Regions from separate parts of the Arthrobacter sp. SPT-J7 genome, predicted to be linked through region 2. Evidence: riboswitches for the same ligand, from Rfam matches in the RefSeq annotation. Region 2 holds a riboswitch; the other holds the start of a gene.
What was found. A riboswitch is a leader RNA that binds a small molecule or an ion and turns the genes downstream of it on or off. The one in region 2 is predicted to bind S-adenosylmethionine.

Region 1 (4,358 bases), on a different contig from region 2:
GTGTCGATGGTGGCACCGGGACCGATCAGGTCGTCCCACCAGCCGTCCTCGTCGGAGGTGCCGCGGGCCACGTGCGTGCTGCCGGTCAGGGCGTGCTCGATCAGGACCGCGTTCGACGCATCCGCGTTGAGGGTGCCCCAGGTTTCAAAGCCCAGAACGACCTCGGGCAGGTAGCCGCCGGCTTCCAGTTCCAGCGCACCAACAGGCATCCTGCGCAGGACGCCATCCGTCGCCTGGTCCACGAGTTCCTGCGGTTGCACTATCGTCACGCTGCGTTCTACCTGCTTGCCTAGTCGTCCGCGCCCTTGGCGGCACGGAACCCGGCCTCCAAGTCGGCGATGATGTCGTTGACGTTCTCGATGCCCACCGAGAGCCGGACCAGTCCGTCGGTCACGCCGGCGGACAACCGCTCCTCGGCCGAAAGCTGGGCGTGCGTGGTCGACGCCGGGTGGATCACCAGCGAGCGCACGTCGCCGAGGTTGGCCACATGCGAATGCAGTTCCAGTCCGTCCACAAAGCGCTTGCCGGCCTCCAGTCCACCCTTGATCTCAAACGACACGATGGCGCCGGTGCCCTTCGGACCGTACTTGCGGCCGCGCTCGTACCAGGGGCTCGAGGGCAGGCCGAGGTACGCAACGGAAGCAACGTCGTCGTGCGCTTCGAGGAACTCCGCCACCTTCTGCGCGTTGGCCACGTGCCGCTCGACCCGCAGGCTCAGCGTCTCAAGGCCTTGGGCTATCAGGAAGGCGTTGAACGGGGAAATGGCAGAGCCCAGATCGCGCAGCAGCTGCACGCGGGCCTTGAGGATGTAGGCGAGGTTGGCGCCGAGCGCACTTCCGACACCCAGGTCGCGGGCGAAGACCAGCCCGTTGTAGGTGTCGTCCGGGGTGTTGAAGCCAGGGAACTTCTCCGGATCGGCAGCGAAATCAAAGGTGCCGGCGTCCACGATCACGCCGCCGATGGCGGTCCCGTGACCCCCGAGGTACTTGGTGGCCGAGTGGAGCACAATGTCTGCCCCCCACTCGATCGGGCGGATCAGGTACGGGGTGGCCAGCGTGTTGTCCACGATCAGCGGCACGCCGTTCTCGTGCGCGATGCTGCTGACGGCCTCCAGGTCCAGCACGTCCTGGCGCGGGTTGGAGACCACCTCGCCGAAGAAGGCCTTGGTGTTTGGCTGCACGGCGTCGCGCCACTGCTGCAGGTTGTCCGGATCCTCAACGAAGGTGACTTCGATGCCGAACTTGGGCAGCGTGGTGCGCAGCAGGTTGTACGTACCGCCGTACAGGCTGGGGCTGGCTACGATATGGTCGCCGGCCTCGGCCAGGTTCAGGATGGAGAACGTGGACGCAGCCTGGCCGGAGGCCAGCAGCAGTGCGCCGACGCCGCCTTCCAGGTTGGCGAGCCGGGTTTCCACAGCCTCGCTCGTCGGGTTGCCGATCCGGGTGTAGATGGGTGCCAATTCGGACAGGGCGAAGCGGTCCGCGGCGCTCTGCGCGCTGGGGAACACGAACGACGTGGTCTGGTAGATCGGCAGTGCGCGGGCACCGGTGGCGGCATCCGGCTCTTGGCCGACGTGGATTTGACGAGTTTCAAAAGACCAGTCTGCATTGGACATGGTGCAACTCCTTCAACGGAAGGGGTCATCCGGGATCCGGCCGTGCCGGTATATCCGTCCCGGGTGTGACCCGCGCTTGCGCACCGCCTTGTGGCGGCTGCCTGGTCTTCACCCGGGGCACCCCACCGCGGTTGGAGGGTTGCCGGCCAGCAAACCGGGGTTTCACGCTGGCACTCATGACCTGCGTCCAGTCTCGGCGGAGAGCCCGGCCGGCCGCAACAATATGACATCTTGTGACCGCCCCTCCCCTGCCTTGCCGGGGGCCAGACCTGCCCTTGGCTGTAAAGGGCTAACGTCAAGATTCACCGCGAAAGCACAGTGACTTAGGTCACCCTAAGTCGAGCGCTGGTTCACAAAGTGCCAAGATATGCCTATGCGCTTCGACCACGTTTCTTATGCTGCAGAGCCCGACGGCCTGGCTGCCACCTCAGAGCGGATTTCCAAGGCCTTGGGTATCGACGCGGTCAAGGGCGGGGTACACCCCCGCTTCGGCACCCGCAACATGATCTTCCCGCTGACCGACCACCATTACCTGGAAGTGGTGGAGGTCCTGGACCACCCCGCGTCCGACAAGGCCCCCTTCGGCCAAGCCGTTCGTGCCCGGTCCGAAGCCGGCGGCGGCTGGATGGGCTGGTGTGTGGAAGTGGACGATCTGACCCCGTTCGAAGAGCGGCTGGGCCGTCATGCGGTTCCCGGGAACCGAAAGTTTCCGGACGGGCAGGAATTGAGCTGGCAGCAGATCGGCATCAAGGGCCTGATCGCCGACCCGCAGGTCCCCTACATGCTGCGCTGGGATGACGGCACCGAGGCACTGCACCCGTCCAACGCGCGCCCCGCGACCGTCAAGCTGATCGGCCTGACCATTGCCGGATCCTCGGAACGCGTGGCCGACTGGCTGGGCACCCCGGTAGATGACCTTCTCGACGACGTCAAGGTTGCTTGGACCGCACCCAACGGCACACCCGGCATCATGTCGGTCCGCTTCGAAACCGCGAACGGCATCGTCGAACTCTAAGCTTCCGGTCCCGGCTGGCACGGTACCAAGACTCGCGCTTATCGCAGGGGCTCCCATTCCGCCCTCTTGCTCCCACCCACGGTGGCGCAAGAGGTAGAACGGGAGCCTTTGGCCTGTCCGGGGAGAGAACGCCCGGACTCCCGCGGGGCGTGCAGGCGGGTCAGGTCCCGATGCCGATGGCCGGACCCACCAGCGCATACCCGACAAAGCCGGCAATATCCAGCAGTGCGTGAGCGACGACCAGCGGCATCACCCGCTTTACCTTTGTGTAGACGTACCCGAATACCAGCCCCATCAGGAAGTTGCCGATGCCCGGTCCAATCCCCTGGTACAGATGGTAGGTCCCGCGCAGGGCGGCGCTGACGAAGATCGTGGTCCAGATCCCCCAGCCGAACTTGGCGAACCTGTTGAAGAGGTAGCCAACCATGACCACCTCTTCGAGGATGGCGTGGCGCAGTGCTGACAGCACCAGTACCGGCACGGTCCACCAATATTCGTCCAAGGCCGCGGGGACAATGGCGGTGGTGATCCCAAGCGCCCGGCCGGCGGCATAGACGACCAACGTGCCGGCACCCATCAGCAGCGCCAGCAGGAAGCCTAAACCGAAGTCCACCTTGGGCCGGGAAAAGGTGAACCCGATCGAGCGGAAGGCCGATTGGCCGGGCGAGGTCATGAGGAGCAGCACCAAGGCCACCGGCACCAGCGCAAAGCAGATGCCGAGCATCTGGTAGACGAAATCGAAGATCTCCCGCTTGTTCAGTACCGGGTTCAGCGTGGTGGTTTGCGAGGCCAGCGGCGCGCGGGTCATCTTCTCCAGCAGGTTCACCACGGCGTAGACAGCCGACTGCCCCAGCGAAACCCCGAGCACAATGAGCACTTCCGCCCGGTAGTAGCTCAGCGTGCGCGGTGCACTCGCGGTGACCACCTTCTGCTTGTCCATAGCCTCCATCTTGCCAAGGGAACCCGGGCCGGGGACATCCGGAAGGGATTCGTGTTCCACCCTCCCCCGCCGTTGAATCGGCTTTCGTTGCGGCGCGGGCGCTCCGGGACCAGGCCTCGCTACAAGTCCAGCAGCAAGCGCTTGCCCTTGCACCGGGAGACGCAGATCATCATGGTGTCTCCCGCGTCGCGTTCCGCATCGGACAGCAGCGAATCGCGGTGGTCAATTTCGCCGCCCAACACAGGCGTTTCACAGGTACCGCAGATTCCCTCGCGGCAGGAGTTCAGCGGGCTGAGCCCGGCCGCTTCGAGTGCCTGCAAGATGGACTCGTCCGGTCCCACCGGGACCTCAGTCCCGTCGGTCAGTTCGACCACGAAGGCGGACTCGCCGTCGTTCTCCGGGACTTCGCCGGTTGCGGCGAAGCGCTCGCAGTGGAACCGCCCGGGATCCTCCCAGCCGTCGGCAATCGACTGAATGACATTGAGCAGCGGGCCGGGACCGCAGGCGTAGACGTGAGTTCCGGCGCCCTGCTCCGCCAACAGCTCGGCCAGCGGGTAGAAACCGCTCTCGTCGTCGGCGTGGATGTGGATGTCTCCGCCGAATGCCTGGATCTCTTCGAGGAACGCCATCGAGGAGCGGCTGCGTCCCAGGTAGACCAGGCGCCACGGTACGCCAAGTTCGGCAGCCTCGCGGATCATCGGCAGCACGGGGGTGATGCCGATGCCGCCGGCGATGAAGACATAGCTGTCCGCGGGTGCCAGGACGAAGTTATTGCGCGGGCCCCGTAC
Region 2 (4,358 bases):
GACATGGTGCGCATGCAGGGCCGCAAAGTGAACGCGCTTTGGCTGCGGGAGTTCATCGACTTCGACCCGGTTCCGTACCTGGAGCGCTTGCAGATGCCGGTGCTGGCCATCACCGGCACCAAGGACGTCCAGGTGAACCCAGAGGACCTGGACATCATTGCGGCCACCGTGCCGGGCCCAGTCACCACGCGGACAATCGAGGACCTCTCGCACCTGCTGCGCCGGGACCCGAAGGCTCCGTCCTTGTCCGACTACAAGCGGCAGATCCGCGAGCCCGTGGATGCCGAACTGCTGGAACTGGTAGGCAGCTGGGTGGAAGCACACGCCAACTCCGCCGGGGCTTCCGGAACGTCCGACACCCAGCAGCTGGCCCGCTAGCCTTACTGACCCTCCTCATTCACTGTTCAGATAACGCCCTTAAACCGCGGTTTAAGGGCGTTATCTGAATCCTCGATGGGGCTGCTGGCTGGGGGACCAGCAAGCGAAGGTACCGGTAGAGGGAACTCATGGGTAGGGTGGCGCCATGGCACACCAGAATGATCCTGAAGTGGTCAGCCGCCTGCTGAGCACGCCCGCCCGCTGGGCCGTCGTCGGCCTGTCCAAAAACCCGCACCGGGTCGCCATGCGCATTTCCCGATACCTGATGGACCAGCTGGACATGGAGGTGGTCCCGGTCAACCTGCGGGGCGAAGACGTCCACGGCCTGAAAGGCTATCGAAAGCTTGCGGACATTCCGGGCGAGGTCGACGTGGTGGACTGCTTCGTCAACTCGCAGAAAGTGGGCCCGGTGGTGGACCAGGCCATTGAAATCGGCGCGAAGGCGGTCTGGCTTCAGCTGGGCGTTGTCGACGAAGCCGCGGCGGAGCGGGCCAAGGCGGCCGGTCTCGACGTCGTCATGGACACCTGCCCGGCCATCGAAGCCCCGCACTTCGGCCTGTAGCTGCCGCTCGTGAGAGCGCTTGATCCCAGCCCGGTTTGTCAGGCGGTGGGCGGTCTTTCGGCGGATGAGCGGGCCGGAAGGCAGGGGCCAACGCATTATTCGTACATCGCGATAAAGCGGCCAACGACACCTCCGGCGCGCAGCTTGTCGATCGCGCTGGGGATGTCGGCATGCTTGATGTGGTTCATCGGTGGGTTGAGCTGACCGGTCTTCATGAGGTCGTAGATGCCGGCCAGATCCTCCTTGGTGCCGGACTTCGAGCCCCTGATGGTGAGCTGGTTGATGATGAGCGGGTAGGTGTTGATGGTTGATTCCAGCCGGCCCATGCCCACCTGAACCAGGGTGCCGAACTCACCGAGGGTCTCGATGGCGGCCGAGGTGGTGGTGCCGAAACCTGCGTAGTCGACGATTAGTTCCAGGTTCTTGTCCTTGAACTCTTCGATCGAGGCGGCCACGCCGGCCAATCCGATCTCGTCGGCCAGCTTCTGGGTTTCCGGATTGACCTCTGCGCCGTACACCTCGGCACCGACCAACGCAGCGGAGCGTGCGCCGATGTAGCCGAGGCCGCCGAGGCCGATGACACCGACCTTCATGCCATCCTTGGCGCCGCCGACCGCCATCATGGCATGGTAGGCGGTGAGGCCGGCATCGGTCGCCATCGCGCCGAGATCGAACGGCACTTCATCGGGCAGGGCGACGAGATTGTCGTCGGTCGCGCGAAGCTTGGCAGCAAAGCCTCCATCCCACTTGCCGTAACCCAGTGCGTCCCCGTCGGACATCACCGGAGACAGGCCCACGCGGTCGCCAACCTTCCAATGGTCCATGCCTTCGCCGACCTCACTGATGACGCCGGCGGATTCGTGGCCCATGGTGCGGGGCAGACCGTGCTGGAACAGCGCCATCCATCCTGCATCGTCGAGCGTCGTGACGTCCGAGTGACAAACACCGGAGGCCTTGACGTCGACAACTACCTCGCCGGGGCCAGCGTGCGGCTCCTCAACCTCGTTGAGCTCCAGGGGCTTGTTCGTTCCGACAAATTGCCATGCCTTCATGATGAACCTTCCGTGCGCCGACCACCTGGACGGTGCCCGCCCCGGCTTGGCCGATATTGGCAGTGCAACTCCACGGTAGTCCCGTCACTGTCACAGCAGTAGGGGTAGTCCGTTGGGATCGCGCACCCGGCTCAAAAGGCTGGGCCAACGCTTGGCGGGATGACTCCGCGGGGGGCGGGTTGGGGCGACCGGCCGCCGTCGAAATAAGACCCTCTCCGTAACAATCAGCAGCGTTACGTCATGGCCAGTCACATGCTTCACAGCGCCGGATTCTGCCCGGCAGACTCTTCCCCAAGATCAAGAGTCCCAACGACAAGCTCTGGCTGGTTGGGCGGCAACCCTCTTCCGTAGTGGGGTGCCCCAGATGAGGATCCGGCCGCGCACAGATCCCGTGCCCGGCAAGTACGGCCCCCTCCAGGCTGCGTCGTCGACCGTGATGGTTGCTGCGCGCCGCAGGCGGGAGCCCCACCCCGAGGAGGCGCCATGACCGCCGTCGTCATTGAAGAACACCAGCAGACCCGCCGTTCCCCGTGGACCGGACAGGCCAGCCGCGAAGAACTCGCCCATTGGCAGCAGGTCGCCGAGGGCGTGGCCGCCGTGCTGGGCGCGGACGTGCTGGAGCGCGACCGCCGGAACGCGGATCCCCTGGCCGAAGTGGAGCTGCTGCGCAGTTCCGGCCTGCTCAACCTGATCATCCCCAGCGAGTGGGGCGGCGAGGGCGGCCACTGGGAAAGCGCGCTGCACGCGGTGCGGATCCTGGCCCGCACGGACGCCTCGATCGCGCAGATCCTGGCCTACCACTACGCCAACCTCGGCGCCGTGGTCTTCTACGGCAACGCGGAAGTCCAGGAACGCTTGCTCCGCCGGTCGGCCCAGGGCCGCTGGTCCTGGGGCGACTCGGTCAACCCGGTGGACCCGAACCTGGAACTGATCCCGGACGGTGACGGCTTCCGGCTGACCGGCATCAAACACTTTTCCACCGGGGCGTCCGTGGGCGACGCGATCTTGGTCAACGCCGCGATCACGGCCGGTCCCGACCAGGGCACGTTCCTGGCCTTGGCCCTGGAACACGACAGCGCCGGGATTTCCTTCCTAGGCGACTGGGACGCGCTGGGCCAGCGCCTCTCCGCGAGTGGCTCGGTGAAGTACGACGGCGTGCTGGTCACCGCCGACGACATCATCGGCGAAGTGGGGGAGGAGCCTTTCTCCAGCCTAGTGACGCCGTACATCCAGTTGGCGTTCGGCAACCTCTACCTGGGCATCGCGCAGGGTGCGCTGGAACGCGGACGCCAGATCACCCTGGCACGCAAGAACTCCTGGTTCCTCAGCAGCGCCGAGACCTACGCCCAGGATCCGCTGACCCAGCGGGTCTACGGGGAACTGGCCTCCCGCGTGGCAGCCGTGGAAGCGCTGGCGGACCGGACCAACGAGCGCTTCGACGCCGCCATCGCCGCCGGCGGAGAACTCACGGCCGAGGCACGCGCTGACATCGAGATCGAGATCGCCCGGCTCAAAGTCGTCTCCACCGAGGTGGGCGTGGATGTGGCCAACCGCATCTTCGAAGTGACCGGTTCCTCCTCCGCGAGAAGCGAGGTCGGACTGGACATCTTCTGGCGCAATGTCCGCACGCACACGCTGCACGACCCGGTGGACTACAAGAAGGTCGAAGTCGGCGCCAACTTCCTGCTGGGCGAAATCCAGCCCATCTCGCTCTACACCTGATCCGCTCAAACAGCCCTACCCGTCCCGACATCGGCCGTGCATGGCCGAGACCCCAGGAGCACCACCATGACTGAAACCCTTGACCACGCAACGACGACCTTCCACGCCACCCCTTCCGTCCACGCAACGCCGGCCTTCGAAGCGGCGGCCGCGAAGTACCGGCCGATCTTCCAGCGCATCGCCGCAGGAGCGCTGGACCGCGAACTGGCCCGCGAGCTGCCGTTTGAGCAAATCGGCTGGCTGAAAGACGCCGGCTTCGGCGCCGCGCGGATCCCCGCCGACCTCGGCGGCGACGGGCTGGACTGGGAGGAGTTCACCGAACTGCTGATCGAACTGGCCGCCGCGGACAGCAACATCCCGCAAGCGCTGCGCTCGCACATAGCGCTGGTGGAGGAGAACCTGTACCAGCACGGCCGCAACGGGGACCGCAGCGTTTGGCTGCAGCGTTTCGCCTCCGGTCAGCAGGCCGGGAACGCGTGGACCGAACCGGGCGCCGGCGGAACCGCCACCGTGCTCTCCGAATCCGGCGGCAAGCTGGTGCTGAACGGACGCAAGTTCTACACCACGGGCACCATTTTCGCCGACTGGATCGACGTCACCGCGAAGCGGCCCGACGGCTCGGATGTCTCGGTGATCATCTCCAC

Region 1: it holds a riboswitch for S-adenosylmethionine, as region 2 does, so the genes downstream of both, AC5RWX_RS12490 (bifunctional o-acetylhomoserine/o-acetylserine sulfhydrylase) here and AC5RWX_RS07725 (acyl-CoA dehydrogenase family protein) in region 2, are expected to answer to the same signal.

What each region holds. Positions count from the first base shown of each region.
Region 1 is NZ_JBNHFF010000006.1:264,929-269,286, reverse strand. It holds gene metX (homoserine O-acetyltransferase MetX) at 1-209, opposite strand, end outside; gene AC5RWX_RS12490 (bifunctional o-acetylhomoserine/o-acetylserine sulfhydrylase) at 290-1,615, opposite strand; SAM riboswitch class IV at 1,683-1,797, opposite strand; gene AC5RWX_RS12485 (VOC family protein) at 1,989-2,630, shown strand; gene AC5RWX_RS12480 (CPBP family intramembrane glutamic endopeptidase) at 2,791-3,570, opposite strand; gene AC5RWX_RS12475 (PDR/VanB family oxidoreductase) at 3,690-4,358, opposite strand, start outside.
Region 2 is NZ_JBNHFF010000004.1:24,139-28,496, forward strand. It holds gene AC5RWX_RS07710 (alpha/beta hydrolase) at 1-378, shown strand, start outside; gene AC5RWX_RS07715 (CoA-binding protein) at 524-940, shown strand; gene AC5RWX_RS07720 (zinc-binding dehydrogenase) at 1,036-1,992, opposite strand; SAM riboswitch class IV at 2,288-2,403, shown strand; gene AC5RWX_RS07725 (acyl-CoA dehydrogenase family protein) at 2,476-3,714, shown strand; gene AC5RWX_RS07730 (acyl-CoA dehydrogenase family protein) at 3,781-4,358, shown strand, end outside.